One region of the Halomonas sp. 5021 genome, then DNA from elsewhere that is predicted to be linked to it. Evidence: predicted binding sites of a transcription regulator. Region 1 holds the regulator's gene; the other holds the start of a gene.

What was found. The regulator FliA, encoded in region 1, starts transcription of late flagellar genes. The targets are predictions, from matches to a motif close to CTAAAGTTNNNNNNNNNNCNGCCGATA.
Positions count from the first base shown of each region.
Region 2: a site for FliA is predicted at 3,485-3,511, ahead of R3F64_RS08490 (MbtH family protein). Genes of this name have one in related genera too.

Region 1 is NZ_JAXOVU010000004.1:36,518-52,341, forward strand. It holds gene R3F64_RS08735 (methyl-accepting chemotaxis protein) at 1-1,090, shown strand, start outside; gene R3F64_RS08740 (CheR family methyltransferase) at 1,309-2,178, shown strand; gene R3F64_RS08745 (protein-glutamate methylesterase/protein-glutamine glutaminase) at 2,232-3,293, shown strand; gene R3F64_RS08750 (methyl-accepting chemotaxis protein) at 3,332-5,038, shown strand; gene cheY (chemotaxis response regulator CheY) at 5,066-5,455, shown strand; gene cheZ (protein phosphatase CheZ) at 5,498-6,193, shown strand; gene flhB (flagellar biosynthesis protein FlhB) at 6,299-7,465, shown strand; gene flhA (flagellar biosynthesis protein FlhA) at 7,462-9,543, shown strand; gene flhF (flagellar biosynthesis protein FlhF) at 9,583-11,754, shown strand; gene R3F64_RS08780 (hypothetical protein) at 11,751-12,308, shown strand; gene R3F64_RS08785 (flagellar protein FlhE) at 12,374-12,781, shown strand; gene R3F64_RS08790 (RNA polymerase sigma factor FliA) at 12,812-13,513, shown strand; gene R3F64_RS08795 (motility protein A) at 13,609-14,427, shown strand; gene R3F64_RS08800 (OmpA/MotB family protein) at 14,433-15,113, shown strand; gene R3F64_RS08805 (hypothetical protein) at 15,120-15,683, opposite strand.
Region 2 is NZ_JAXOVU010000003.1:342,974-358,797, reverse strand. It holds gene R3F64_RS08510 (amino acid adenylation domain-containing protein) at 1-690, opposite strand, end outside; gene R3F64_RS08505 (TauD/TfdA family dioxygenase) at 731-1,732, opposite strand; gene R3F64_RS08500 (4'-phosphopantetheinyl transferase family protein) at 1,725-2,468, opposite strand; gene R3F64_RS08495 (thioesterase II family protein) at 2,446-3,186, opposite strand; gene R3F64_RS08490 (MbtH family protein) at 3,176-3,421, opposite strand; gene R3F64_RS08485 (FecR/PupR family sigma factor regulator) at 3,651-3,857, opposite strand; gene R3F64_RS08480 (RNA polymerase factor sigma-70) at 3,989-4,516, opposite strand; gene R3F64_RS08475 (ABC transporter substrate-binding protein) at 5,012-5,965, shown strand; gene R3F64_RS08470 (inositol monophosphatase family protein) at 6,083-6,883, shown strand; gene R3F64_RS08465 (ABC transporter ATP-binding protein) at 7,052-7,819, shown strand; gene R3F64_RS08460 (zinc ABC transporter substrate-binding protein) at 7,841-8,782, opposite strand; gene R3F64_RS08455 (metal ABC transporter ATP-binding protein) at 8,922-9,662, shown strand; gene R3F64_RS08450 (metal ABC transporter permease) at 9,652-10,455, shown strand; gene R3F64_RS08445 (DUF1513 domain-containing protein) at 10,471-11,559, opposite strand; gene R3F64_RS08440 (imelysin family protein) at 11,563-12,588, opposite strand; gene R3F64_RS08435 (di-heme oxidoreductase family protein) at 12,632-14,065, opposite strand; gene R3F64_RS08430 (imelysin family protein) at 14,159-15,454, opposite strand; gene R3F64_RS08425 (LysR family transcriptional regulator ArgP) at 15,650-15,824, shown strand, end outside.

The DNA.
Region 1 (15,824 bases):
GAGTCTCCTAGCCGTGGTGCTGGTGACGCTCACCACGGTAGTGGCAGTGGTTTGGGGGGTGGCAGCGAATGTGCTGCGTCCTTTGGACAATCTGGTGGGTTACTTCGAACGCATGGCAAAAGGCGACTTAAACCAGCAGATTACCGCGCCTGGTAATAACGAAATTGGTCGTCTTTACGTTGCGATGGCCCATATGCAAGCGTCGCTGTCGCAAACGGTGGGTGTCGTCCGTACCAGTGGTGCGTCAATTTTTGAGCGCTCGCAACAGATCGCCAGTGGCAACAACGATCTTTCATCACGCACTGAGCAACAGGCGTCCTCATTGGAGGAAACTGCTTCCAGCATGGAGCAGCTTGCCTCAACCGTTGGCCATAATGCGGATAACGCCCGCCAGGCAAGTCAACTGGCGGAAAATGCCACCCTGACGGCACGGCGCAGCGGCGAAGAAGTTGGCGAGATCGTCGATACCATGCAGGACATCAGCGCCAGCTCGCACCAGGTCGCCGATATCATTACCCTTATTGATAATATCGCCTTCCAGACGAATATTCTGGCGCTAAACGCGTCCGTAGAAGCGGCGCGGGCTGGCGAGCATGGTAGAGGGTTTGCGGTGGTTGCACAGGAAGTTCGCAGTCTCGCCAGCCGAAGCGCCAGTGCGGCTAAGGATATTCGAACCCTGATCGACACCTCGTTGAGCAAAGTCGATGTTGGTACTGAGCGGGTCAATCAGGCCGGTAAGACAATGCAGAACCTGGTGGCCGCCGTGCAGCGGGTCAGCGACATCATGGACGAAATTGCGGCTGCTTCCGAAGAGCAGAGCAATGGTATCGGTCAGGTTAACCAGGCCGTGGCGCAAATGGATCAAGTGGTTCAGCAAAATGCCGAGTTGGTGCAACAAGCCGCCTTCAGTGCGAACGAGTTGGAAGACGAAGCCGGGCGACTGCGCGAAGCCGTTGAACGTTTTCGTGTTGCCGAGTCGCAGACGGCTTCCGCAAGCAAGCCACGCGCAGCCACTTCGCTGCCCGCTCAGTCCCCCCGTCCTGCCGCGCCAGCTTCAGCAGCAACAGCGGATGAATGGGAAGCGTTTTAAACACTAAAGACGTACTGCAAACGCGCTCAAGTCAGCGGGTTTCAAGCCGATAGTATAAAAGCTGGAGTCAATAGCACTTCGACCAGAGGCATGCCGCTCTATCAGGCGGTGTGCCTCTGGTGCCAGCAGTCGGTTGTGTTTCAGACTCACCGTGTCGTGCAACCCCCGTTGGCTGACAAGTAGGCGGGTCAAGGCTTTGTAGAGGAGTGGCGCATATTTTGACCGAGCAACGTGAACGAGTCGACATCGGCCAATGGGCATCCGGCAGCCAGATCGAGCGCGACCTGGAACTGACGGATGCCGATTTTACCCGTGTACGTGAGTTGATTTATCAGCGCGCAGGCATTGTGCTGGCCGAGCACAAGCGCGAAATGGTCTATAGCCGTTTAGCGAAACGGTTACGTCACCACGGGATGACTCGGTTTGGCGACTACCTCGCGCGCCTTGAGCGTCAGCCGGATGCTAAAGAGTGGGAAGCGTTTACCAATGCGCTAACCACCAACCTCACGGCCTTTTTCCGTGAGGCCCACCACTTTCCGCTGCTGGCTGAGCATATAAAGGACAAGCAGGGGCCTGTATCGGTGTGGTGTTCGGCTGCGTCCACCGGTGAAGAGCCTTACTCGATTGCCATGACGCTGCTCGAAACGCTGGGCGGACGAGCTTCCCAGTCCAGCGTCATCGCGACGGATATTGACACTGACGCCCTGAACAAAGCGCGTAAGGGCGTCTATCCCCAGGAACAGGTGCGCAAGCTTGAAGAGGCGCGGGTAAAGCGTTTCTTCCAGAAGGGCACCGGCAACCATCTCGGGTTGGCCCGCGTGCGACCTGAAGTATCTTCGCTGGTCGAGTTTATGCCCATGAACCTGCTGGCGCCCCAGTGGCCTGTCAAAGGCCCTTTTGACGTGATCTTTTGCCGGAATATCATGATTTATTTTGATAAAGACACCCAGGCAAAAATTCTTAAACGTTTCGCGCCCCTGCTCAAGCCCGACGGCCTTCTGTTTGCCGGTCACTCGGAGAATTTTTCCTACATCAGCGATGCTTTCAAGCTACGTGGGCAAACAGTTTATACCCTGGCAAACAAATAAAACGCCAACGTGCCTTAGTGCGGCAAACGGCTTGACGGATAAGGAGGCGTGCTTTGAGTGCAGCCAAAATAAAAGTGTTATGTGTTGACGACTCGGCGCTGATTCGCGACCTGTTGACGGAAATTATCAATACCCAACCCGATATGGAAGTCGTGGCGGTAGCGCCTGATCCGATTGCCGCCCGCGACCTTATCAAGCAGCATAATCCGGATGTCCTGACGCTTGATGTTGAAATGCCGCGCATGGACGGGCTGGACTTTCTCGAGCGCCTGATGCGTCTGCGTCCGATGCCGGTATTGATGGTATCGTCACTGACCCAAAGCGGTTCGGAAATCACCCTACGGGCGTTGGAGCTTGGGGCGCTGGACTTTGTTGCCAAGCCCAGTTTGGGTATTCGCAGCGGGATGATGGATTACGCCAACGAGATTGCCGAAAAACTGCGTGCGGCGGCGCGTTCTCGCCCTCGCCAGGCGCGGCATAAAAATACCCCGCCGCCTGCCCAACTCAAAGCGCCCATGGTATCGAGTGAGAAGCTGATTATTATCGGCGCTTCCACTGGCGGTACCGAAGCAATCAGGGCAGTGCTCGAACCGCTACCCGCCAACGCGCCGGCGATTTTAATTACCCAGCACATGCCGGGTGGGTTTACGCGTTCGTTTGCGGAGCGGCTGGACCGGCTATGTCGCATTACCGTCAAGGAAGCCACCGACGGCGAGCGTGTGCTGCCCGGCCACGCCTATATTGCCCCCGGAGACCAGCACCTCAAACTGGCGCGCAGCGGTGCCAACTACGTCGCCCGGCTTGACGACGGACCACCGGTCAATCGCCACCGCCCCTCGGTGGATGTGCTATTTCACTCTGCCGCCGACCAGGCCGGCAAAAACGCCATTGGCGTGATTCTTACCGGCATGGGCAAAGATGGAGCCGCCGGGCTGCTGGAAATGCGTCAGGCTGGATCAGCCACCATTGCTCAGAACGAGGAAAGCTGTGTTGTCTATGGTATGCCCCGAGAAGCAGTTGCCATGGGCGCGGCCGCTGATGTCACGGCGCTGGATGAGATTCCAGAGAAATTAATGTCGCTGATTGCCGCGTCGGGGCGGGCACAGCGGGTATAACGACAAGAATGAGTCATCCTTGGCTGTAAGGGAACCCAATGAACCGAGCATTACGCAATTTAAGTGTTAACGTCGCGGTGATCGTGGCGCTGTTGTTATTCTTGCTGGCCATTGTCAGCAATGTGTTAATGAGTCGACTTGCCGAACAGGCTATGGACGATACATTAACCACGCTTGAGCGGATAAATGTGGAGCAACTGAATGAACTAAACCGCGCCGATGCGCTGTGGAGCGGCGCCTTGGTTGAACTGGAGGTGGCCTCCAACCAATTTCTGCTGGGACGCAACCGCGAAGCGACGGCTCGCCTGGAAGCCGCCGAGGACCAACTGAGTCGGGCTGAAGCACGTTTTAACAACTTTGCTTCCGTACCGCGTACAGACGTCGGAGATGCGCTGGGTAGCGAGATCGAAACGGTTTTTGAAGCGGTGTTTGATCTGACGTACCAGCAGATAGAAGCGCTGGACCAGATGGATACAACCGGCTTCAATGCGATTCGTGATGAGTTGGCCCCAACAGCAGAGCGTCAGGAAGAATTGTTGACTGAATTCGTGCGCTATGCTGGCGAGCGAGGCGATGCCCTCCAGCGGGAGCTGGACGACATTAACCAGTTCTACAGTTTTATTGAGTGGATCATCTTTGCTGTAACGCTTCTTCTGTTGTTCTTGATTTATGCAGGCTTGCGCAGCGTGGTGATTCGGCCTCTCAAAGAAGCTGTGCAGATGCTCGATACCATTGCCGATGCAGATCTCACCACAGCGATCCCCAGCGGCGGCAAAAACGAAATTGGCCAGCTTTATACCGCGATGCAGCGGATGCAGGGCAGCCTCAACGATATCGTCGCGCGGGTGCGTGATGGCAGCCGTGAAATTCACCACGGTACCCGCGAAATTGCCAGCGGCAATGCCGACCTTTCATCGCGTACCGAGCAGCAGGCGGCCTCTATCGAAGAGACTGCCTCCAGCATGGAAGAGATGACGGCGACGGTGAAGCAGAATGCCGACAATGCACGCCAGGCAAGCACGCTGGCAGCGGATGCATCGTCCACGGCTGAGCGTGGCGGCGACGTGGTGCAGCAGGTGGTGACCACCATGCACGGTATTTCCAGCAGTTCGCAAAAAGTCTCGGATATTACCAGCGTGATCGACTCGATCGCCTTTCAAACCAATATCCTGGCCCTCAATGCGTCGGTTGAAGCAGCCCGTGCCGGTGAGCAAGGCCGAGGCTTTGCTGTCGTAGCCGGGGAAGTGCGCAACCTCGCCAGCCGAAGTGCTGATGCCGCCAAGGAGATCAAAGCGCTGATTGATGACTCGGTGACTCAGATCCAGCAAGGCTCTACCCTCGTTGAACAGGCAGGCACAACCATGTCCGATGTAGTGACGTCTGTACGCCGTGTCACCGACATCATGGATGAAATCTCAGCTGCGTCCCAGGAGCAGAGCGACGGCATCGAACAAGTCAGTCAAGCGGTCGGCCAGATGGACCAGGTGACCCAGCAGAATGCCTCCTTGGTGCAACAGGCCACCGCCGCCGCGTCGTCATTGGAAGAGCAGGCCAACCGCCTTGAAGAAGCGGTGGCGGTATTTAAACTGGTGGGCATGCAGGTGGCTCATCAGCAGCCGTCACGTCAGGCAAGTGCAGGCTCAGTGCCTAAAGCGGTGGCCGCGCCAGCCGCCAAAACACCATCGACTCCGCCTAGCCGTTCAGTGCCATCAACCAGCGGACACGACGACTGGGAAGAATTTTAACCAGCCCCAACTGATAGAGGATGACCCATGGCAGATAAGAACATGAGCTTTTTGGTGGTGGATGACTTCCCCACGATGCGCCGTATTGTACGCAGCTTGTTGAAAGAACTCGGTTTTACCAACGTAGAAGAGGCAGAGGATGGGCAGGATGCCTTGAACAAGCTACGTGCAGGCAATTTTGAGTTTGTGGTCTCTGATTGGAACATGCCCAATCTGGATGGCCTGGAGATGCTCAAGGAAATCCGTCAGGATGACGCCCTCAAAGAGTTGCCGGTGTTAATGGTGACGGCGGAAGCCAAGAAAGAAAACATCATTGCGGCGGCTCAGGCGGGCGCCAACGGCTATGTTGTGAAGCCGTTTACAGCCGCGACGCTGGAAGAAAAGCTCAATAAGATCTTTGACAAATTGGGTAAGTAACGCGGCAAGGCCTGCGGGCCGGGATTACGAGGAGAGAGCACCATGAGCCAGAATGAGCAGTCCGGTTCTACCCAACTGTCCGAAGAGGCCGCCGAAGATCTTATTCATCGCGTTGGCAAACTGACCCGCATGTTGAGGGAAAACATGCGTGAGCTGGGGCTGGATAAGGAAATCGAGCGAGCGGCTGAAGCGATACCCGATGCACGCGACCGTTTGCATTACGTCGCCACCATGACCGAGCAGGCGGCAGATCGCTCGCTGAATGCGATTGACCGGGCCCAACCGCTTCAGGATCAGCTTAGCGATCAGGCTGAGGCGTTGGATAAGCGTTGGGCAGAGTGGTTTGAAGCGCCAAAGGAGTTGGACGAAGCCAAAGCGCTGGTCAAAGATACGCGTGGCTATCTGGGGAGCGTGCCGGATATGGCGGCGGCGACCAATAAAGAGTTGATGGAAATCATGATGGCACAGGATTTCCAGGACCTTACCGGTCAGGTCATCAAGAAGATGATGGACGTCATTCGCGAGATTGAACATCAGCTGGTTCAGGTGCTCATTGACAACGTTCCGGAGGCCCAGGCACGAGAAACGATGCAACGCAAGGCCGAAGATCAGTGGAAAAACGAGAATGCACGGCGTAACGAAGAGCTTTTGAATGGGCCTCAAGTGAAGGACAATGCACCTGATATCGTGACCGGGCAAGATCAGGTCGACGATCTATTGGACGAATTGGGCTTCTAGCGCACGGTTTGAACCCTTGCTCGGGTTACACGACGTTTCGCTCAGCCGTCCTTAGGGGCGGCTTTTCGTGTTTAGCCGCGATACATTACCTGGCCGGATGACCGCATGGCAGAAGACGACAGCGACCAGGAAAAGACCGAAGAGGCCACGCCCCGACGGCTGGAAAAGGCGCGTGAAGAAGGGCAGGTGCCCCGCTCGCGGGAGCTGACCACCTTTCTGGTGCTCTTGGGCGGGGTGATTGGCCTCTGGACCATGGGACAAATGCTCTACAATCAGCTTGGCATGGTGATGGAGCAGGCTTTTCTATTCGAGCGCCGCCACGCCATGGAAGGTATGCCGATGGTGACCCATGCCATCGATCTCGGCAGGCGCACTCTGTTTGCAATGATGCCGCTGTTTTTACTGCTGACATTGATCGCGCTGGTGTCACCTGCGCTGCTGGGCGGTTTTTTGATTTCAGGAAAGTCGATGCAGCCGAAACTGTCCAAGCTGAATCCGCTATCCGGGATGAAGCGCATCTTCGCTACCCAAGCATTGATCGAGCTGGCCAAGGCGATTGCCAAGACACTGCTGGTCGGTAGCGTAGGTGCGGCATTTTTATACCTTAATATGGGCAAGTTCATGTCACTGATGAACCAGCCTATTCAGCAAGCGTTGGCCAGCGCCTTGACCATGGCGGCCCAGGCAGCGGGATTGATGATCCTGGCGTTGATCGTGGTGATTTTGATTGATGTGCCCTTCCAGCTGTGGAGTAATGCCAAGAAATTGCGCATGAGCCAGGAAGAAGTCAAGCGCGAGCACAAGGAATCAGAAGGCGACCCTCAGGTGAAGGCCCGGATTCGCCAGCAGCAGCAGGCCATGGCGCGCGGCCGTATGATGAGCAAGGTGCCGGAGGCGGACGTCATCATTACCAACCCGACCCACTACGCAGTGGCGCTGTCGTATCAAGAGGGGCAGATGGGGGCGCCACGCCTGGTGGCTAAAGGCACTGATGCGGTGGCCGAACGCATCCGTGAAATTGCCAATGAAGCGGAAGTGCCACGGTTAGAAGCAGCACCGCTGGCGCGGGCGCTGTATCATCACGTCGATCTGGACGCCGAAATACCGGCGAATCTATATACGGCCGTGGCCGAGGTCATGGCCTGGGCATATCGCTTGAAAAATGTAGCGCAACAAGGAGGCGAAGTGCCGCCTACCCCCGATAATCTGCCGGTGCCCCCGGAAATGGAAACCCCCGGGCGTGGCGCCGGTGGCGATGAGGCCCAAACATGAAAGGCTTTACCCAACTAATGAGTCGGCGTGACTGGGTGAGCGACGTAAAAGTCCAGTTGCTCGCCGGGCCACTGCTGATCCTGATGATTCTGGGCATGATGATCGTGCCCATGCCGCCGTTTGCGCTGGATTTGCTGTTTACCTTCAATATCGCCATGGCCGTCATGGTGCTGATGGTCAGCATGTTCGCCCAAAAACCCCTCGACTTTGCCGCCTTCCCCGCCGTGCTGCTGTTTACGACGCTGCTGCGTTTGTCGTTGAACGTGGCGTCAACCCGCGTGGTGCTGATGGAAGGGCACCAGGGCGGTGCCGCTGCCGGCAAGGTGATCGAGGCTTTTGGGGCGTTTCTGGTCGGTGGTAATTTTGCCGTGGGTTTGGTGGTCTTTTTGATTCTGGTGATCATCAACTTCATGGTTATCACCAAAGGTGCAGGGCGTATCGCCGAAGTGGGTGCTCGCTTCACGCTGGACGCCATGCCTGGCAAGCAGATGGCAATCGATGCTGACCTCAATGCAGGGCTGATTGGCGAGGAAGACGCCAAGAACCGGCGTGCGGAAATCGCCCAGGAAGCCGACTTTTACGGGTCGATGGATGGTGCCAGCAAGTTCGTACGTGGCGATGCCGTCGCGGGCCTGGTGATCATGGTCGTTAACATCATTGGCGGCCTGATGATTGGCATGCTGCAGCACGATATGAGCTTCGGCGATGCCGGTCGCAGCTATATGTTGCTGGCCATCGGGGATGGCCTGGTGGCGCAAATTCCCGCCCTGGTTATTTCGACGGCCGCCGGTGTGACGGTATCGCGGGTCAATACCGACCAGGATGTTGGTCAGCAGATGATCAGCCAGTTGTTCATCAACCCCCAGGTGATGATCCTGGCAGCGATGGTCATGGGCCTGCTAGGTATTGTGCCGGGCATGCCCAACATGGTTTTCCTGCTGTTTACCCTGCTGCTTGCCGGGCTGGCCTGGTTCATCATGCGCCGCCAGGAGCAGGCGCTGGTCAAGGAGGAAATCTCCGCCGCACCACCGCCGACCCAGGAGGCGCCTGAGGCCAGCTGGGAAGATGTCCAACTGGTCGATACGCTCGGCCTGGAAGTCGGTCATCGTCTGATTCCACTAGTCGATTCACGACAAAAAGGCGAGTTGTTGGCGCGGATTAAAAGCGTTCGTAAAAAGTTTGCCCAGGAGGTCGGCTTTCTGCCGCCGGTAGTGCATATACGCGACAACCTGGAGCTGTCGCCAAACGCTTATGTGCTGTCAATGAAAGGCGCCGAAATTGGCCGTGCCGAGGCCTATCCGGGCAAGTGGCTGGCGATTAACCCGGGTCAGGTGTCCGGGGAACTGCAAGGCACGCCAACCGAAGATCCTGCCTTTGGCTTGCCCGCGGTGTGGATTGAGTCCAGCCAGCGAGAGCATGCCCAGGTCTACGGCTACACGGTCGTCGACGCCAGCACAGTGATCGCGACGCATCTCAATCACCTATTGCACCGCCACTCGCCGGAAATGCTCGGCCGCCAGGAAGTTCAGAAACTGCTGGACAAGCTGGGCAGCGAGCAGAAGTCGCTGGTGGAAGAAGTCGTACCCAAGGCCATTTCGCTCACGGTGCTGCAGCGTATCCTGCAGAACCTGCTGGATGAAGACGTGTCGATTCGCGACATGCGCACCATCCTTGATACCCTGGCTGAGTACGCCAGCCAGCAGCAGGACGCCAACGAGCTGACGGCTCTGGTTCGTGTGGCCCTGGGCCGGGCGATTACCCAGCAGTGGTTTGCCGGTCAGGATACCTTGAACGTGATGGGGCTGGATGCTCAGCTAGAGCAGGTGCTGGTGCAGGCGATGAACGGCAACGGGGCGATGGAGCCGGGGCTTGCCGAAACGCTAATGACCCAGGCCCAGCAGGCACTGGAGCGCCACGAAAGCAGTGGCGAGCCGCCGGTACTGGTGGTTCAGCATTCCCTGCGTGCGGTGTTGTCGCGGTTCTTGCGCCGTCGCTTGCGCCATATGGCCGTCCTGTCCCAGGCTGAGATACCCGATGACCGCACGCTGCGGGTAACCACTGTGGTAGGGGGCCGCTGATGCCAGCGTCACTATTTGACTCACGGCCAGGGGTAATACATGAGTGTTAGACGTTTCGTGGGCGCCAACAGTCGCGATGTGATGCGCCAGGTGCGTGAAGCGCTGGGTGACGACGCGTTGATTGTCGCGAACCGGCGCACTGAGGGCGGCGTTGAAATTCTCGCCATGGCCGACGAAGCCGTTGATCATTTCGAGCCTTCGCCCCCTCCCGCCAACGAGCCACCGGCTGCGCCGAAGGATCCGCTGGAGTCGATGAGTGAGCGCTTACTGCGCGAAATGCAGGATATGCGCTCGCTGCTTGCTTCCCAACACACCGACCGTAGCACAACACCCACTGCCTCGACCGCCAGCGGGACAGAGCGTTGGCGACAGCTGCTTTGCGGTGTTGGTTTCAGCCGCGAGCTTGCCGACGACATCCTGATGGACCTGCCGGGCTTCCTGTCGGCGCAAAGTGCGGACAGCGAGCAGGCACTGCCTTGGTTGCGTGAGCGCCTGATGGCACGACTGGCCGTGCTCCAGGATGAGCCCGAATTTTTCGATCAAACGGGCATTGTCGCCCTGGTTGGGCCCACCGGGGTTGGCAAGACGACCACTACCGCCAAGCTCGCGGCTCGCTTTGTCATGCGCCATGGGACCCGTCCCGTCGCCCTGGTGACCACCGACAGCTTCCGTATCGGCGCTCATGAGCAACTGCGCATCTACGCGCGCCTGCTGGATATCCCGATGTACGCGCTGGATGCGGAGCAACCCATCGACGACCTGCTGAATCGTCTGCAGGGCAAACAGTGGGTCATCATCGATACCGTGGGCATGAGCCAGCGCGACCAGCGGGTCATCGAGCAGATCGCTCACTTGCAGGGTGGTCGCTCCAACGTCAGGTTGGTACTGCTGCTGAATGCCGCCAGCCAACCGGAAACGTTGGAAGAAGTGGTGATGCGCTATCGCCAGGCTGCCCGTGCGGCAGGTGCTGAACTGGATGACTGCATCATCACCAAGCAGGACGAAGCGGGACGTTTGGCCCCTATCCTGGATATTGTCATGCGCCATGGCATGCGCGTGCTGTTTGGTTCCTATGGTCAGCAGGTCCCCGAAGATATGGCGGTGGCGGACCCGGCTACCCTGGTCGATCAGGCGCTGAATACCGACGCGGCCGGGTCAGGCAGTGGATCTCCATCCGCCGCACCGCTCAGCATGCCCCGCTGGTCACGGGATGTGCTGGGCCAGGGGCGCCGTCTGTCGTCGCTGTTTGCGCGTCTGCGCGAGCGCATGGTGGGCTTTGAGCGTCTCGAAGGCGTCTGGGATATCGCTAACCTGCCCAGCGTGTTGCAGGATCAGCGTCTGGACGAGCTTCTGGAAGGGTACCCACCGCCCCAACACATGCTGGGCATGGCCTGGTCGCCCCGCCGCAATGAACGCGGCTGCGATTGGGCGATGCCGGATATAGGACTGGATGCCGAGGGCGCCTGGATGGCGCTACCCTGGCTTCAGCACCGCCAGCCCGCTGGCTGGCAACCGCGCATGACCACCTTTAGCGAGCGCGATGGCGTCGCCGTGCACCTGCTGCCGTCATTACCCGATAGCGAGGCGTTGACCTGGTTAGAGCGCCAATACCTGACCTGGGTCAGCTTGGCACCCCCGGCACTCAGGGTAAACTTGCACGGTGAACGCTATGCGCTGCGCCAGCTGTTTGCCGAGAGTACGCTCAATCACCGCGTCAATGTGCGCTTCCGTGGCCAGCCGATGGCGCTGTGGACGGCCTATGCCGAAGTTACCGACAAAGAGGGGCGGGCGCTGCTGGCGTGGTATGGCGAAGTCCGTGACCCCGAAAGCGCCAAAGTGGTCACCCGCCGTTACTGGCTCACCCCCGCGCGATTGGGCAATGAGGTGCTGAGCCTGCTGGTGACCCAACTGCAGAGTGAAAGCCTTGCGGCGCTGACACGGCGTGCCTGGCAGCAGCTCAAAGACGCCGATAGTGGCGACGTAAGCCCTGAAGTGCGCCTGTTGATGGCCAGTGGCATTGCCGCCATTGCCGGGCACCTTGATTGCGCCGAGGACGAGGCCGCCGGTGCATTGCACGGTGATGTGCTGAACCTGCTAAGCAGCCGTCGCCGTCGGCGGGATACGGCATTGCTGGATGCGCTGGTATACGCCTTTATGGCCCGTGATGCGATCCGCCAACTGGGCGGTGTTAATCGTGAGGGCCTAGCATGAGCGCACAAGACCAAGCTTCTGGGCTGCGCAAGTGGGCGGATCTGCAGCGTCAGCAGCGGGGCGATGAAGCGCCTCCCGAGGCAACGGAATCATCCGGGCCGATGGCCTACCGCTCACCCGTGGTGCCCAGCGCGGCGGCCATGGAGCCGCCTGTCACACCGCCTAAGCCTAAAACGCCGTTAATGGTCACCGGGCTATCAGGTGATGGGCCGGTAGAGGTGCGCAAGGTCAGCGCGCGCCTGGGCCAGTGGGCCGCGCTAGGGCGAGCCTGGGCCGGGGATCCGGCCGACTGGGATATTCGGATCGTGATGCCGGATGAGCCAGAACTGGCGACGCTCAGTCAGCAACATCGTCGCTGGGCGTTGTGGGTCAGCAGCGATGCCGATGCATTTGGGCGTATGTACCAGCTATTGAAACAGCTGCGGCAGCATAACGGCCCGCAACGCTTGTTGGCACTGCACGAGCCTCACCTGCCCAGGCAAGGCCTATTGGCCAACCTGCAGCAAGCGGCCGGCCACTATCTTGACACTGAATTGCTATTGCTGGCCCGCTAATGGCAGCTAACGCCGGTAAAGCGTCTAATAATCGGGGTTAATCCGCTCATGAGAAGGAACGATGCATGCTAGGCTATTGGCGTCATGCGATTAGCATTTTGGTACTAGCCTTGGGACTCGGTTCGTTTGCTCAGGGAGCGTCCAGCAGCTGGGTGACACATGTGCCGGGGCTCATGGTGACCATGAGCGACCGCGCCAGTCGCAGTGAACCGGTTCGTCCTCCAGCGGGCGCTACCACGCCAGCGGCGGTCATCGAGCGAGTCCAGTGGCAGTACCAACACGCGCCCGGGGCAGCGCTACAGGCATGGTTATGCCACCCCGAGCGCTGTGTGTCATTATCGGGCATGCGTGGGGAGACCCGTGCTTTATCAGGCATAAGTGCGACAACGCCCCTGCATTTTCAATTTGCGCTAACCCCAGGGCAGCGTCCCGTTAGCGTTAAAGGGTTGCAGATGATAGTGAATTACCAGTGAGCACAGGTGGTTTAGCCGCGAGGCAATAGGATGTACACAGCACAAGGCAGGATCAAACAAAGTGAGCTGATGACGGAGTATATGCCACTGGTGAGACGTCAGGCCTTGACGCTTCAGGTCAGGTTGCCGGCCAGCATAGAGCTGGATGACTTAATCCAGGCAGGCATGATGGGGCTACTGGAAGCTCTGGGACGTTTCGATGCCACTCAGGGGGCCACCTTTGCGACGTTTGCCAGTCAGCGCATACGCGGGGCGATGGTGGACGAATTGCGTACCCGTGATTGGCTGCCTCGCAGCGTCCGTCGTTCGGCGCGGGCCGTTGATGAAACCGTCAGGCGTTTGGAGCAGTCGCTTGGGCGTCCCCCCGAAGAAACGGAAATCGCTGACGCCATGGAGATGCCGCTGGGCGACTATCAGCAGCTATTGCACGATACCAATAGCGGGCAGTTGCTGCCCTTTGAAGAGCTGGTGGCGGATGGCAGCGAACCGCATAATCGCGAAACCGTGAGTTCGCCGTTTGACCACTTGCTCGATGCCCAGCAGCGGGAAACCCTGGTGGCGGCCATTGAGGCCCTGCCCGAGCGTGAAAAGTTGCTCATGGCGCTGTATTACCAGGAAGAGCTCAACCTGAAAGAAGTGGGCGCTGTTCTCGGCGTCACGGAGTCACGCGTTTCCCAGTTGCATAGTCAGGCAGTCAGCCGTCTGCGCGCCAAGTTAAACGACTCGGTTTAGGGTCTTTTGACGTCACTGCCAGGGCAACGGCGATTGGCTGACGTTTTAGCGCTCGGTGCTGATAAGCCCCGTTATATTGCTTTAAGGAGCACGACATGAACCCATCGACGCTGATCGGTATTTTCGCCAGCATCCTGTTGCTGGTAAGCGTCCTGTTTTTCACCGCCGAATCGCCGGATAGCTTCCTCAACCTGCCCGGGCTCGCCATCGTGGTCACGGGCACACTTGCCGCTACCTTTATCAGCTATCCCCTCAAGGAAGTGCTGCGGGTGGTGCGTCTGGTCGGGCTGGTCTTCCGGCGCGAAAACACCTACGTGCGTGATGATATCAACGAGTTGGTGGCCATGTCCCGGCTGTGGTTCAAGGGCGATGTCCGCGCTGTTGAACGAGAGCTCGAAAACACCCGTAATCCGTTTTTGCGGACCGGCATTCAACTGGTGATCGCCAACACCAAAGAAGACGAAATCTTCGATATGTTGCGCTGGCGTATTGCGCGGCTGAAGGCGCGTGAGCATGCGGAAGCCCAGATATTCCGCACCATGGCCACTTATGCGCCCGCTTTCGGCATGATTGGCACCCTGGTGGGACTGGTCAATATGCTGGAAGTCATGGACGCCGGCAATCTTGATGTGATCGGCCCGCGCATGGCGGTGGCGCTGCTGACCACCTTCTACGGTATCCTGCTGGCCAATCTGGTGTTCAAGCCTATCGCGGTAAAGCTCGAGCGACGCACCGAGGAGCGCCTGATCACCATGAACATGGTGCTGGAAGGGATCTCCCTGATTACCAAGCGGCGGTTACCTTCCTTTATTGAAGAAACGCTCAATTCCTTTGTCGCCAATTACCATGACGAAATCCGCGAGCCGGAGGTCAAGAAGCCGCGCGCCTCGAATAGCGCCCCCGCCAAGGGGTAGTCGGCATGTTGGACCGGGATACCCGCCATACATTGGAAGCGCCACTGCCCAAGGACAGTGGCGACGATGGCTGGATGACCAGCTATCTGGATGTATTGACGCTGTTGCTGACCTTGTTTGTCTTGCTGCTCTCGCTGGCGCCACCCGGCGGTAACGATGCCGGATCGCAAGCCAGCGTCGTTGAAGCATCTCCCGGCGCGATTGCCGACCTGCCTCTGGCGTCCCTGGCGGCCGGGATCGAGCCCCGTCATAGCGGCCTTAAGCCACGCTTTGAGGGTGTCAGTATCCCCGGGGTGGATGTCTCCCAGGGGCGGGAAGGGGTGACGCTGCGCATCAACGACAACCTGTTGTTCGATAGCGGCCGGGCGCAACTCACCGGGCAGGGCCGTGACCTTGTCGAAAGTCTTGTCGAGGTGCTCAGCGCCTTTGATGGACAGGTATCGATCGAAGGCCATACCGATAACGTGCCCATCGCGACCTCGCGCTTTCCTTCCAACTGGGAGCTATCAGCAGCACGGGCGATCGCAGTGGTCCGCCACCTGGATAGCCAGGGGCTCGAGGTTGATCGCATGCGCGCCGTTGGCTATGCCGATACCCAGCCGATCGCAAGTAATGCAACGGCGCAGGGGCGGGCGGCCAACCGTCGTGTCGAACTGGTACTCAGGCAACCGCCAATCCAGGAGTAACCCCCGCTAAGACGCATCCCGGCACAGGCGCTGCATCCTTGCCAGTGCCTCTCCCGCGCCCTCCAGGCTGAATATCATGTACCAGGGGTCTTCATCTCCCTGATCAAAACCCAGGAAGACCTGTTCACCAACACTCATGTCGGCGATCAATTGATCGATATCGTTGAGATAAAAGTGGGCATAAAAGCCGTTATCGCCACGCTCGGTGATAAATTCGGCGACGCTGTGAATGCGCTCTCGCTCATCGACGCGTAGCCGCGCAGGCACCTGATTAACCGCTTGGCTTTCGCCCTGAGCGGCCTCCAGCTCGACACGCATCTCCAGCCAGGGTAAGTCGCACACGCCCTGGGTGGCATTGATACTCAAGGTGGCATCCGAATAGCTGTGCGCTTCCACGGCACGAAAATGCCGCTCGTCACCGAGGGTCAATGACATCGACTGCCAATGCTCATGGGTTTGGTCGTCTTCGACGTTAAACGACACGGCATGAGCCGATGGCAGCGATAACACCAATGCCGCGCCAAGTGCAGGGTAAGCAAGTGCGGATTGAAAACGCGATATTAACGGCATGAGCAGGCCCATCATCTGGAAAACCCTTAGCCTATCGTCTGATGCTCGGGGACAAAAGGCTAACGCGCTGATTTTTCTATATATGGTAGAAAAAATATCAAAAAGCAGCCGATATAGTGGAAAGTCAGGGCTATACTTCAT
Region 2 (15,824 bases), on a different contig from region 1:
GATCAGGCCCATGTCATGGTACAGCGGCAGCCAACTGACGAAGACATCGTCAGCGCCAATCGTGAAGCCCGTCTCGATGGCACGCTCGTTCGCCATCAGGTTGCCATGACTCACCATGACGCCTTTGGGCGTGGCCGTGGAACCTGAGGTGTACTGCAAAAAGGCGATATCGTCACGCTGAGGTCGGTACTCAGCCCAGTATTCAGCGCGGCTCTCATACACGGCATCCACGGGGATCAATTCGGCGCTACCAACGTCTTTTCCCGCTGAGGCGATCAGCTCGATAATCGCCGAAGAAGTGAGCACACAGGCCGCCTGGCTATCGTCGGCGATGGCCAGCAAGCGTGCCAGGTGCTGCTGCCTAGCCGATTCCGGTGGGAAGACCGGCACGGCAATCACCCCGGCATACAGGCAGGCAAAGAACGACACCACGTAGTGTTCGTCGTTATCCAGCAGGATCAAGGCGCGCTCACCAACCGGGAACCGCTGCTGGAGCTCGCTGGCCAGGGCGCGGGAACGCCGCTCCAGCGTGGCGTAGTCGAGGATGGTCTCGCCTTGAGCATTTACGACGACCAGCGCTCTGTCGCCGGGTCTTTCCCGGGCCAGACGGCTCAAGTGCTCGACATAGCTTATAAAAACATCGTGATGGGCCGGGTGGCTGTTCATTGTCTGAGCGTGCCTTGTAGTCATGGGTATACCTGCTGGAATTCCTGGCCGTGGGAGGAGGCGTTCAGTCGCTTGAGAGGTTGCCGTGGCCTTCCGCCATGGCGACAACGACTTTGCGTGGCCCTTTAAACGGCGTGCGCGCGTGGGCGACCAGCATGTTGTCGAGCATCAGCACGTCACCGGCCTGCCAGGGGAACATCACCGTTTCGTCGGCCAGCACACCGCGAACCTCGTCGAAAATGGCGTCGTCGATGGGGCTGCCATCGGCAAAGAAGACGTTGCGGGGCATGTCTTCGGGGTCGAGCATCTCTTCCAGCGACTCGCGTACCTCTGGCTGCAGGTTGGAGACATGGAAAAGATGGCCCTGGTTGAACCACACCCGCTCACCGGTAACCGGGTGAGTCTCTATGCCTTGACATAGCTGGGTGGTACGCAGGTCGCCGTCGGGTTTCCACTCGCAGCGAATCCCCGCCCGGTGGCAGAATGCCTCCACTTCAGCGCGGTCTTCGGTGTTAAACACCTGTTGCCAAGGCATATCGAAATCGCCGTAGTTGCGCACGTAGAGAATGCCGGGTTCGAAACGCTCGCGAATCTCTAACGGCATGCGACGGTAAATCGCGCGGCTATCGGCGATCGGCGTCTCTCCCCCTTCAGGGGCGGCGGTGACGCAGTGGAACCAGATTTTCATCGGCCACTCGCGGGTATAAGCCTGCTCATTGTGGAGGGGAATATGTTGATGGGCGGGGTATTCGGTCGAGGTATAAATACCCGATGACACTGCTGAACGCGGTGTTGAGGCAAACTCATAACTCAGCAGCGGATGACCAAAGGCGGCGGCAAACTGCTGAAAATCGTCCACGGTGGGCACATCAAAGCCTCTTAGCAGCACGCCGCCAACTCGAGTCACCAGGGATTCAATATCCCCACGCAACTCGCCAAAGGCTTCCAGCAGTGGCTGCCCCGGGTAGGCGGGGGATATCATGATGGGCAGCTCCGAGTCAGCAGGCCCCTGACGTTCGGGAATGGCGTTGGTGGGTTGCGTTGGGATTGCGCTTTGATTATCCATGATGGATCTCCTGAAAAGTCGTTGAGTCGCGTTGGCCCTGTGCGCCATGGGCATAGCAGGTACAGCCCGCGTCGACATAGCTTTTGTCGAGATAGCCCAGGGCGGCGGCATAGCCACTCGGCGCTGACAGCGGCCATGCTTGCAAAGAGGATGAAATGGGGAGCGAGTGCTCAAGGTGATAGGTGCCTGATGGCCCAGGAGCGGGCATAACCGAGAGCGCCTGCAAATGCTCTGCAATGCCCAGGCCCAGGGCTTTGAGCACCGCCTCTTTAACCACCCAGCGCTCCATGAAGGGCAGTGCGTGGTCGAGCTGCTCGCTCGGCGATAGCACCAGCTCGCTCAGCGGTGCAAGTTCGGCCTCCGACCGGCAGCGCTCAATATCGACCCCCACCGCGCCGCCGGGAGCAAGCGCGATCAGAGCGACATGGCCAGAGTGGGAAATATTGAAGGCCGGCCCATTAGCGCTTTTCAGGCGTGGCTTGCCGAAGGTGTTGTGGGTAAACATCAGCTTTTCTGGCGCTATACCAGTGTGCACTGATAGCAGTCGCCGCAGGGCTGCACGTGTCGCCACGGCGCGGAAGACATCGGGGTGACGGCGAAGCCGCTGGGCGCGCTGCCACTCGGCCTGGCTCAGCAGCCGCTCGTCGTCGACGGCCACCGGGGCGTCCAAGTCAAGCGCCAAGCGCCAGACTTCAAGGCCCTCAGGGGTGCCTTCAGCTAACCGCAGGCGCTGCATGGGGCACCTCCTCAAGCCGTCGGGTCAGCGCGCGCTCGATGGTCGCCAGCACCTGGGCCTGCTGCTGACGAATAAAGAAGTGACCGCCGTCAAACCAGTTCAACGCGAACGCCCCACCCGCTTCCCGCTGCCACGCGTCCAGGCGTTCGCTTTCGACATCGTCATCGCGACCGGCGAGCACCTGTAGGGGGTATGCAAGCGTCGCACCGCCGCGATAGCGGAAACTGCGGCAGAGACGATAGTCCGCTGCCATTACATCGAGCGTGAGGCGTAGCAGTTCCGGGCTTTCGAATACCTCCTCTGGGGTACCGCCCTGCTGGCGAAGATCCGCAATCAGGCCTTTGTCGTTATCAAGTCCCGCCAAGCGGTCTGGGTCGCGCATTGAGGGCGCCGCGCTGCCCGAGGCGAACAGCATCCGCGGCTGAGGGCGCCCCACATCGCGCAAGCGAGCGGCCATGCCATAGGCCAGCAACGCCCCCATGCTGTGACCGAACAGGGCGAAGTCGCCGCGCATCCGAGTTGCCTGCTCTTCGCACAGCCTCACGACCTGGGTCTCGAAGTCATCGATGAGCGGCTCACCCAGGCGCTCGCCACGCCCAGGCAGCTCGACGGGATAGACCTCGATCCAGGCGGGCAACTGACGCTTCCAGCGCAGATACATGGTGGCGCTGGCCCCGGCACAAGGCAGGCAGAGCAGTCTCAAGCGCTTAACCGGCATTCACCTGCTCCGCCTCGCTGTTGGCCTGCTCATCCATCCACTGACGTAGCGACAAGGGCCGCATATCGGTCCAGGTCTTTTCCACGTAGTCGAGGCAGGTTGGCTTATCGCCGAGCACACCGGTGTCGGTCCATCCAGGGGGAATCGCCTTCCACTCGGGCCAGAGGGAGTACTGCTCTTCGTGGTTGACCAATACGCGGAAGACGGCATCTTCACGATCAAAACAGCTTGTCATGGGACTAACCTCACCATTGTCTAAGGAATGAGAAATAAAACGCAATTGCTTCTCATTACATGATGACGAGTGAGGTATCAGAAAATTTAACGGGAAAGAAAATCAATCAGTCTGGGACCAGCAGCCTGTCGGACTTAAGGCTGTCCGGGTGCGCACAAGGCGCTAAACCGTCGTAGAGGGGAGAGCAGGCATGGAAAAGGAAATAGGAAGGAGAGAAAACCACCGTTTGTCAGCGACGCTCATCACTGCGCGGGACCATCCCCGTCAGCAACCATAGCTGTTCGGCTTCACGGAATACCCGGCGATGCTGGGAAGACGCCGCTAGCCATGCATTGAGCGCCTCGCGATCCGCATCACTCAACGTTTCTTCATGCTCGCGCATCAGCCAGTCCAGGGCTGTTTGCCACACGGCTTCATCGCCGCTGTCGTTATTCATCGTTACCGTCTAGCCTCGCTACTGCTGCCCGATCAATCATTGGACCGGAAAGCGCCTGCTACTAACAACGCTTTCACTATGTGCTGACAGTGTAACAAAGCGACAACAAAAGCGGCACAGCGAACGTCTGCTTATCTGCCTGGCAACGACGTGCCTCGCAGCGACTGACGGCAATGAGTTAGCGCATCACGAATCATGAAGTTGACTGACGTGGTGGAAACCCCCAGCAACTGAGCCACTTCCCGTTGCGTATGGCTTCCCGAACGGTAGAGCTCAAAGGCGCGCCGCGTTCGCTCGGGCAGCTCATCCAGTGCGTCCACCACCTGGGCCAGAGACTGGCGATCAATGGCAATCACTTCTGGGGAGTGTGAGGCGCAGGAAGCGTTATCCCCCTCCTCCTCTTTTGCAAACAGCGTTGACTCAAAGGCCGAGCGGCGGCAGCGGTCAATGGCAAGGTTGCGCACCACACGCGACACGTAGGATATGGGCTGCTTCATCTCAAACAGCGTGGTGGCCTCTGAAATTTTCAGGTAGGCATCCTGCAATACATCATCGGCTTGATCAGTATTGCCCAGCACCCTTGAAGCGACACAGCGGAGCCGGGGGCGCTGATTGACGAAAATATCCTCTAATTCAGCGCTCCAGGGGTGGACATCCATAGCCTGGCCTCCTGCCTTGATTGACACTACGGAATAAAAAGCAATAATTATTATTTGCGTTAAAACGCAGTAAGTCAAATGCTGAACACTAACCCGCTTTTTATAACGATATGCTTGTTGGCGTTATTTTAAAAACGTGATTTTCACCCGCTTGGGCAGGTTTTCCTCCAGCCATAAAGCAACATTGACACCGCGCCAAACGCGCCGATACCATAAACAGTAATGATTCACATTAAATTTTAAATGAACTCCATTGCAGGGGCACACCGGTGACAAAACCACTTTCTACAAGCAGCCGCTGACGGCTGCTGTTGCCATGGCTGCCTGCAGTACGCCAACAGTGGTGTTTGCTCAGAATGCCGAACAGCGCGAATCGTGGTCGATGACCCACTCAACACCAACTTCCTGACACAGATGGGCGAAATGCGCAGCAACACCCGAGAAATTCGGGGGACGAACCGATCAGGGACTCCGGTTCAATACACAGGAATAATCGTGACATATCAACAAAAGACGTTTTATCGCTCTGTACGTCACCCATGCATGGCCTGGTCGATCGCATTGTTCATCAGTTTATGGATGAGCAATGCCTCTATGGCCAGCGACGAAAACAGCGTCGCGCCCTTGGCGACCTTTGACTTCGCCATCGCGGAAACCCTCAATGCGATTGATCATCCGCCCAGATTTCTGTCGGGTCTGAGAGGTTATGAAACCTACTCCCGCCAGGATGGCATTCTTCCCGATACGACCAACCTGGGTTACCGCCATCTCCCTAACCTTGAGCTACTGGCAAGCGATCCTCCAAGCCATATCCTGATTTCTCCACCTGCTCATGCCAGCTTACTTCCGCGGCTCAGGAACATTGCGGATGTCAAGGAGTACCCGCTTTATCAACATGCCGATGGCGAGGGCGAGCATAACGGCTGGGAAACCATCGAGGAATTGACGCTTCAGCTTGGCGATTTGGTGGAAGATCCTGACGCGGCGGAACGTTATATCAAGCAGTCCCGTCGCCACTTCACATCTCTTAAACAAGCGCTTGCGGATATCGACTCGCCTTTGTTGGTGGTGCGCCTGATGGATGAGCGCCATGCCCGGGTGTATGGCGCAGGCAGTGTGGAAGGCATGATGTTGAATCGCCTGGGTCTCGAGAACGCATGGCAGAAAGACCTAGGCCAATGGGGAATGACAACCGTCAGCGCAACGCCTCTGTTTGATATCGATGCCAAGCTGGTGTTTCTCGACAGTCCCTACGGCCCCGACGGGGGTGTAGAACAACTCATCTCGGATGGCCAATGGCGACACTTGCCAAACGTTAAACAGGGCAACTATACGATTATTCCCGTTAATTATTGGTCCTGGGGAGGCCTCCCTGCCGCCCGGCGCTTTGCCGATAGTCTTGCCAGCTATCTTAGTGAGGGCGGCGGCACTAGAAGTTTAAAACAGTGAGCCTAAGCAAACACGCCACTGTCATCACCATGTAACGAATGGCTAGTTACCTTTATCAAACGATTTACTAACCACCATAAACGCACCCAGAACGACGAATATCCAAAGGAAAACAAGATGCTTGATAGCCTCGATGACCTGCTCGAAACGCTCAAGCAAGCCGCTTATGAAGCTGGCACCTTGTTGCGCGAGGGGTATTCGCAAAAGGGGCGGATTGCCTTTGAGCAAAAGGGCGCGTCTGATTTCGTGACTTACTACGATACAACGGCTGAAAATATCATTATCGACTGTATCGGCAGCGCTTTTCCCGATATTGCCTTTCTTGGTGAGGAAAGCGGCCTGACGCCCAGTTCCGATAGCGACTATACCGTGGTGATTGATCCGCTGGATGGCACCAATAACTTCCTGCACGGCGTGCCACATTTTTCGGTGTCGATCGCGGTCACCAAAGGTAATGAGCTCGTCATGGGCGTTGTCTATCAACCGCTGCTTGATGAAATGCTTTGGGCGGCCCAGGGCATGGGGGCTTTTCTCAATGATCGAAAGCTCACCACACCTTCGCCTCGCCCAATGACCGAAATGCTGGTGAGCACTTGCCTGCCCTACCATGCCAAAGGCGATTGCGCCACGGCCCTGAACCAGCTTACCGCGCTGATGCCACAAGTGGCTGGCATCCGCACCCCTGGCTCGGCGGCGCTCGAGATCGCTTACGTCAGTCTGGGCCGTTTTGATGCCTTTTGGTCCCAGGGCGCCAAGCTTGAGTTCTGGGATATTGCCGCGGGCATTGTGATTGCCCGAGAAGCAGGCTGCAGCGTTACCGACCTCGCTGGTGAGGCGCATCCCGGCGAATGGAATAGCCTACTTGCAGCCCACTCCGAGCGGCATGGACAACTGTTGACGTTGATGAAAAACGACTAAACCGCATTGCCATGCCCCTGATCGGCACCTCTCCTTCTGACTACCGATAGCGCGCTTGCGCAGAGCGCAGTCGCTCCCGCGTGATTTTTTTCCATTTCTTTGTTAAAAATGAGAACTATTAGCACTAGAATGGAGCCATGGTCATTAACGCATCGCTAGGAGGGATTCATGTTCGAGGTCAAAGGGGCCACCTTCGAAATCAATGGAAAACCGATTCTAACGCCCATTGAACATAGCTTTCAGGAAGGCAGGATTTACGGCCTTATTGGCCATAATGGCTCGGGCAAGTCGACCTTGATAAAGCTCATGGCCCAGCAGCAGCCTACCAGCCAGGGAGAGATCTACTTTGACCAGCGCCCGCTGAGTGATTGGGGCAACCGCGAGTTCGCGCGCCAAGTCGCCTACCTGCCTCAGCACCTGCCCAGCGCCGAGAGCCTGACCGGGCGCGAGCTGGTGGCCTTTGGCCGCTACCCTTGGCACGGCCTGCTGGGGCGCCACACCCAAAAAGACAAGGACGCTATTGACCGCGCCATTGCCCTCACCCACACCGAGGACTTCGCCGACCGTCTGGTCGATACGCTTTCCGGCGGCGAGCGCCAGCGGGTCTGGCTTGCCATGCTGTTGGCACAGGGCAGCCGTTTTCTACTCCTGGATGAGCCACTTGCAGCGCTGGATATCGCCCACCAGATCGAAGTCCTGGCGCTGATTCGCAAGCTGTGCGATGAGCTAAACCTCGGGGTGATTATCGTGCTGCACGATATCAACATGGCCTCGCGCTACTGCGATGAGTTGATGGCGCTGCACAGCGGCCGCCTACTGGCCTGCGGCTCCCCCAATGACATGATGTGCGACAGCACCTTGGAAGCGATTTACGGGCTCCCCATGCAGGTCATGAAGCACCCGAACGGGGAGCACAATATCGCCGTGGCGCAGTGACGCGCCAGCCTTTCCAGCCAGTCACATGGCGTTTGTGCAATGCTGGATTTCATCCCCCATCTGGTTGAGCAGCGCGTCGTAAAGCTCGGGGCCAGGCGTTAGGTCAACGCCCAGGGGGTCCATGACGCCGATATAGGTATCGGTATCGCCAAAGACGGCATCGACAATTTGCGGGTTAAACTGCGGCTCGCTGAAGACGCAGTGAATGTCCTCTTCGTTGACCATTGTTTGAATAGCTTCAATGCGTGCAGGGCTGGGTGAGGAGGCATCGCCGATGGAAATCGCGCCCGCTGCCGTTACATCAAACGCCTTCTCAAAATACTGATAGGCGTCGTGGAACACGATAAAGCGAGTACTCTCGCTGGTAGCCAAGCGCTCTTCGATGTCTTGCTCAAGTGATTCAAGCGCTTGTCGACCTTTCGCCGCATTGTCACGGTAATAATCTGCGTTTTCCGGGTCCAGTTCACCAAGCTGCTGGGCAATGGCGTCGAGCCAACGCCGTGCGTTGTCAGGATCCATCCAACCATGCGGGTCTTGTCCGTCGTGATGATGGGCATGATCATGACCATGGTCGTGGTCGTGGTCGTGGTCAGCGACATCGAACGTCGCGCCTTCGCGATAGGCAAAGGTGTTGATGTCGGAGACGCGCATCAACTCCAGATGCCTGGCATCGCCGGCCAGATTCTCCACCGGGCCTGATAGCCATGGCGTTAGATCGTTGCTTACCCATACAACCAGATCGGCATTATCCAAGGCGTCTGCTTCCGAGGGCCGTAGTGAATAACCGTGGGGGGATGCGCCGGGCTGGATGAAAAGCTCGGGTGACCCACGATCACCCATCACCTTGGCCACCAGTGAATGCACGGGCGGGATATCCACCGCCACACGGGGAACATCGGCCAAGGCCGTCAAGGGAAGGCCCACCAACAGCGGTAAGGCGTAATGTGCCAAGCGATACGTCATGGCTCTCTCCTAATGGTCAACAGCAGGTAAATAATCGTCGTCTTATGGTCAGGCGCTTTTGGCCGCACTTTGTCTTGGCCGCCCACACTATATATGTTATAACATAACAATTAATACGTAAGCCAGAGTTTGCCTGCTGATGCTCCAATCTATTACCCCTAGCGCTCCCCTTTTGCGCGCCTGCCAACTCAACGTACGCATCGGGGGAAAACCGATTCTTGAAGACATCCACCTGGCGCTGCATCGAGAAGAAATCGTCACGTTAATTGGCCCCAACGGGTCGGGAAAATCCACGCTGGTCAAAACGCTGGTGGGCGCCATCAAGCCAACGTCAGGCCGTGTGGAAATCGACGCAGGCCTGAATATCGGTTACGTGCCCCAGCGGCTGCATCTAGACCCGACGCTCCCCATCACCGTCTCGCGCTTTATTAACCTTCCCCACCGCCACCCCCGGGACGATGTGCACCAGGCGCTGACAAATGCCGGGGTTGAAGGGTTACACAATACGGCGATGAGCCAGCTGTCCGGCGGGCAGTTGCAACGCGTGTTGCTGGCTCGTGCGCTCATCAACAGGCCCGACATCCTGATTCTCGACGAAGCCACACAGGGGCTTGATTATCGTGGCGTCGCTGACTTCTACCAAAAGATCGAAGAGGTCCGCCAATCCTATCGCTGCGGGATTTTGATGGTGAGCCATGACCTGCATGTGGTGATGCGCACCGCTGATCATGTGTTGTGCCTGAACGGCCACATCTGCTGCGAGGGCAAACCCGAGCGGGTTGCCTCCTCCCCCGACTATCAGGCGTTATTCGGCGAGCAGACAGCCCAAATGCTCGCCGTTTATCGCCACCAACACGAGGAAGCTGCCCATGCTGGATGATTTCATGTGGCGCGCGACCCTGGCGGGCCTTTTCGTCGCCCTTGCCGCCGCGCCGCTCGGTTGCTTTGTGGTCTGGCGACGCATGGCGTACTTCGGCGATGCAACCTCTCACGCTGCCATTCTCGGCGTTGCATTGGCGTTACTGCTTAATATCTCTATTTTTGCAGGCGTGTTAATGATTGCCCTGACCATGGCCGCCTGCGTGACGTTGCTCAGCGGACGTGGCTATGCCATGGATACCCTGCTCGGGGTCATGGCGCACTCGGCCCTGGCGATTGGCTTGGTTGCCGTTTCGTTTATATCGGGCGTACGTGTCAACCTCAATGCCTATCTATTTGGCGATATTCTGGCCGTTGGCAAAGACGACTTATGGGTCATCGGGGGCGGCACGCTGATGGTGTTGGCGTTACTCGGCTGGCGCTGGTCGGCACTGCTGACCGCCACGCTCAGCGATGAACTCGCCCACGCCAGCGGCATTCAGCCACGCCGGGAGCAATTAGTTCTCACGCTCTCTCTCGCTATGGTCGTGGCGGTGGCGCTCAAGGTTGTGGGTGCCTTACTGATTGCCGCCCTGCTGATTATCCCCGCCGCAACGGCCCGGCCTTTCTGCCGAACCCCCGAAATAATGGCCCTGGTAGCGGCAGGCATTGCGTCATTGGCGGTCACCTCGGGGCTTAAAGCGGCTTACCTCTTCGATACCCCGACTGGCCCGACCATTGTCACCCTGGCCGCTGGGTTTTTCCTGCTCTCGACGATCGCCATGCAAGGCGTGCGCTACCTAGGTCAGCACTAAACAGGTCAGCGCTAATCAGGTCAGGTGGTTATCCCAGCGGATTTCCAGGCTGGCCAGCAGCTCGGGCGTTGCCGAGCCAGGGATTACCCGGTAAAGCCCGCCCTGGCCGGAGGAGACCAGAAAGCCGCCGTTGCCATCACAGCGGGCGCCGGCGGCGTCGGGCAGTTCCAGGCTGGTGGTCAGACGGCCTTGTTCAGCATCCAGCAGCAGCACCCGATTGCCGCGCGGGGCAGTCACCAGAACATTGGTCGAGACGCGGCTAAACGCGACGCTGGCGGTGTATTGGTGCAGGCTGGCGGTGACCTCATCGGGCAGCGCCAGTTCTGAAAAATGCCCGGCGGCATCCAGGCGGCAAATCAGCGGATGGGTCTCCCACTCGGGGCCTTCGAACTGATAACCCGCAATCACCGTGCCGTCCGCTGCCACGTCCAGATGACGGCAGCTTAACTGGTGGTGCGAGGGCTCGTGATGGGCCAGAATTTCGCCGCTATGGCGATCCATCAGCACCAGTGCCGGGGCCATGGTGTCCAGGTTGAGCTTTACCCGGCCGTAGTCGGGGTGGGTCTGAATGCCGCCCAAGCCAATGACCAGGGTGTCACCATCCGGCATCAACCGAAGCTCGTGAGGGCCAATGCCCTCCAGCGGCATATCACGCACATGGGCGTAGCCGTTGGCAGCGTCGTAAACCCGCACCAGCCCAGCGCTATCCGCCAGGCGATTGGCGGTGACATACAGATATCGCCCACTCAGATCGAACACGCCATGCCCGTAGAAGTGGTAACCCTCCCCGGCGTTGATGGTATGGGCGAGTTGGCGGCTGTCGCCGTCGATCACATGCATCCGCGTACCGGGGCGCCGGGCGAACAGCACCGCCTGGCGGGAATCTGGCCGTAAACAGCCTCCATGACAGCGCTCGGGCACCTCGATCATAAACCGGGCCTGGCCATCCAGCGCCACTCCGGCGATAAAATGCCCACCGCCGGGGTCATCCACCGCGCTAAACAGCCAATCCACTTCCTCACGAGCGGGCAGTGCCCAGCTCAACGGGGTCAGCGCCATGGCGACGCTGCCCAACCCTACCTTGAGTACCTGGCGTCGCTGCATGGCTCAATCCCCGTCGCTTGAATTGAAGCCGCGTACCAGGCCAAGTTCGCCAGCGACCTCGTTACCCAGCAGATGGCGTAACTGGCTGATATCCAGATAGAGCGACTGCAGACCGCGAAACACCGCTTCGTCGTCCAGAGCAGACACCAAGCCCGACGGCTGTTCGCTAGCCTGGGCGAGCGTCTTATCCAACTGATCACGAAACGCCTCGGCGAGCGGCAGCGCATCAACCTCACGCAACAACGCGGTAAGGCCGGGCAAGAAGCCGGTACGCAGGCCCTCCAGGCTGCTTTCTACCAAGCGGATCGAGTTGTCGCTGCGCCAAGCTTCCGCCAGATAGCCGTTGGCGGGAGCCCCTTTGAGGCCCATGGGTTCACCCAGGCGTTTATCTTCGAGCAGTTCAAGGGCCTGGATAGCGCTGGCTAGGGTGGTTTCGGTGTAGTCAGCGGTCGCAAGATAGTGTTCACCGAAGGCCTGCCAGTCGCGCTGCAGGGCACTGGTGGTATCCGCAAGATGGGTCGTGATGGCCTGCATGAGCGCACAGGCATTCGGCTCGCCAAGGGCCTGCTGATCCATGGCGTCGTCATAAAGCAGGTACTCCAGAGCGGGAAAGCCCTGGATCGCCACGCTGTCGCGGGCAATCGCCTGAGCATCCGGTGCGTCGGGCGCTTTCAGCCAGCCGTTCACCTTGCGGCCAACCAGGTTCTTGCGATCCGGCCAGAACTGCAACTGCCAGCCCCGGCTGTTCTGCTCCACCGGGCCAAACTGGATAAAGCGCACCGCCTGCCAGGCCTGATAAGCGCTCAGCCAGTCATCTTCCAGCCGCTGCCTGAGTGCTTCGTCGGGGCCCTGACAGAAACGCGCGGCGCTAGTCTCCAGACGCTCGGAGGCGGCGCTCAACTCGGCGTACTGCATCTCCACGGCGCTGTGCCACATTTCCCTCGGGGTGGTGTTCTCCGTAGCAAAAGAAAGCGGTGCCGCCAGAAACGCACAGGCCAGCAACCCCAGTCGTCGAAACGCAGCCATCATCTAAACTCCTTGGCAATCAAGCCTTTCAACCATTCAACGCCCTTTACAGGGATTCAAGAAAACGAATGAGGTCAGCGCGCTGGTCTTCGGGCAACTCAAGGTAGCCCTGGGTGGCCTCGTCAGCTTCGCCCCCGTGCCAGAGAATCGCTTCTTCCAGGGTGCGGGCGCGGCCATCGTGAAGAAACCCCGCCCTGGGATTGACCGTTTGCGCCAGCCCGATGCCCCATAACGGCGGGGTGCGCCACTCACGACCATCGGCCTTGAACTCGCTGCGCTTGTCCGCCAGGGCATCGCCCATGTCGTGGAGCAACAGGTCGCTATAAGGCCATATTATCTGATCCGCTAACGCCGGGCGGTCGGCATCCGCTGCGGTACGATGACGGGGCGTATGGCAACTGGCGCAGCCCAGCGCGCTGAACCGTTCAGCCCCTCGCTGAACCGCCGGGTCATCCATATGGCGGCGCATGGGCACTGCCAGACTGGAGGCGTAGAAGGTCACGAAGTCGGCCACGTCGTCGCTGACTTCGGGGTTACCGCCGTTAGGGAAGTTATCGCAGCCCTGGCTTGGCATGCAGTCGGTTTGCGGTACCAGGCTGGACGTCAGCCCCATATCGCCGGCAAAGGCGTGCATGCCTTGCTGCTCGATGCTGGGCTCGCCGGCTTTCCAGCCAAAACGCCCGACCACCGTGGTGCCCCGGCGCACGTCCCACACCCGGTTGGCACGGCCGGAAATGCCGTCGCCATCGGCGTCGTCAGGGTCCGCGGCGGCCAGCAGATCGGCGTCGGGAATCGCCGCCAGCAGCCCCAGGCCAATCATCGGCGGTGCCAGCCGCGGCGAAGTCTGCAAATCCCCGGGCAGCTCGCCGTAGGCGGGCTCGGCAATCGTGTAGACCGGTTCCTGCAGGGTAACGCTGGTGCCATCGGCAAACGTCACTTCCCGAGGGCGATAGTCGATCAGCATTTTGGCCTCTGGCTGCGCGCCTGATATCGCCGCCGTTTGTAGCTGTAGACCGTAGTTGGGTACGGGGAGCGCGCCGCGCTGCTCCAGAACCTCCGGCTCCGCTTGCTGAGGAGGCAGCGAGAGGCGCAGAAACAGCGCGATAGGGTTTTCGTCTCCGGTCGGCGGGTGGCCGCGTCCATCTTTTATGTGACAGCCCTGGCAGCTATTGGTATTGAAGAGCGGCCCCAGGCCATCGCGGGCCTCAGTGCTGGCGGGGGCCGCCACCCAGGGGTTACGGAAGAAACTGTTGCCGACGCTGAAATCCAGCCGCTTGGTCATGGACATGTTGCCCAGCGGCAGCGAGTAGGCGTTGTGGTCGAACTGCTCCACCGACCCATCACCGCCGCTCATGGGCGTGGTCTGAAGGGGATAATCCTGGTCAGGTGATTCGGCTGCCTGCGCGGACATGGTCATCAGCACCAGCAGAAGACCGGATAGCGAACACCGGCTTGGCGAGACACGGAATAAGCGGTACATGGGAATACCTTGAGGCGGATGTCGCGTGACACGAAGCGCAAAAGCCGCACGGTGACGAAGCCACCGGCGGCTCATGGGCATCAACAGGTTGAATTAAAACTGATGGCCAGCGTCATCCGGCTGCAGGGACGTCACGCCCAGTTCGCCGGCGGCCTGCTCGATGGAGCCCGTTTGCGCCACCAGGGTGAGAATCGCGTCGTTGATCAATTCGCTGCCCTGCTCATTGCCGGGGGCGATCATCATATCGAAGGCCATTGGCGAGCTTTCCGCTTCCGCCGCCTGTTTGATCGCATCAAGGCGCGCCATCGTGGCGTCGAGCTGCTGACGAAGCTCACCGGCCAACTCGCTGTCTTCCTGCGCCAGCAGGTCTTCGAGGGACGGCCCCTCGACCACGCTGCCGTCAAGGCGCTGATAGGTGCCGGTGTAGATATTCTGAATACCCTGACCGTTGTAGTAGTGGGAATTATGGGTATTGTCGCTGAAGCAGTCGTGCTCATCCTCGAACGAGTTGGCTTCCAGCGCCACCTTCAAGCGCTCACCGGCCAGCTCGCCCAGCGACAGCGAGCCCATGCCGAACAGCATGCGCCGCAGGCCTTCCTGATCGCTTTCCGCCAGCAGTTCCTGGCGATAGTTGTCCTCGCTGTCCGGCGCCCACTGGGCGACCATCCACTCAAGATCGTCGACGAGCAGATCGGATACCGCGTCCAGATAGTCCCGGCGGCGGTCGCAGTGACCGTGGGTGCAGTCGTCGCCGGTTTGATAATCGCTCACCGGGCGCTCGCCGTTGCCTGCCTCAAAGCCATGCAGATCCTGGCCCCAGAGCAGAAACTCGATGGCGTGGTAGCCGCTGGCGACGTTGGCTTCCGAACCGCCAATTTCATTCAGATCGGCGAGTAATTCCGGGGTGATCTCGCTAACGTCCAGGCTTTCGCCCCCCACATTGATTTGCTCGTTGGCAATGATATTGGCGGTGGCACCTTCGTTACCCAGTTCGTGCTGGTAGTCATCGCCTTCGACGTAATCGATCATGCCCTCATCGAGAGGCCAGGCATTCAACTGTCCTTCCCAGTCGTCCACGACGGCATTGCCGAAGCGAAACACTTCACTCTGCTGATAGGGAATACGCGCTTGCAGCCAGGCTTGCTTGGCGGCCTTCAGGTTTTCGTCGGTAGGGTTGGCCAGCAATTCGTCGATACGCTCGTTCAACACCTCGGCGGCGTTGAGCGCATCGGCGTAATTGGCATGCGCCAGGTCGGCATAGTGAGTCACCACCGCATCGGCGCTGACGGTATCGCCAGCGGTGGTGTCGGCAAAAACTGAGGCAAAAGGCAGTAGCGCGCTAAGCGCAACGATGCCTGCAAGAGGGCGACGGAGCATGGTGGCGGGCATGACGGTATCCTTTTAGGTTAAGGCACTACAGAAACGGCTAAAGTAAAATGCTAGGGTTGTTATTGAGCCTCAATGTGAAATGTAATCCATTGGCTCATGGGATTCAATCCCATTTGCAGGCCTATAACGCGTATTGCTGAATATAATCCCGCTTGTTTGCCTTACGTCATTTTCTTCAGCCCTGGGAACACCACTATGCTCGATTACAAACTGCTCCATGCCCTGGCGACCGTGGTGGAATGTGGCGGTTTTGAACGCGCAGGGGACGTACTGGGGCTCTCGCAGTCGGCCGTGTCACAACGATTGAAAGCCTTGGAAGTGCGTTTAGGACAGCCCGTGTTGATCCGCCACCCCCACCTGGCGCCGACCC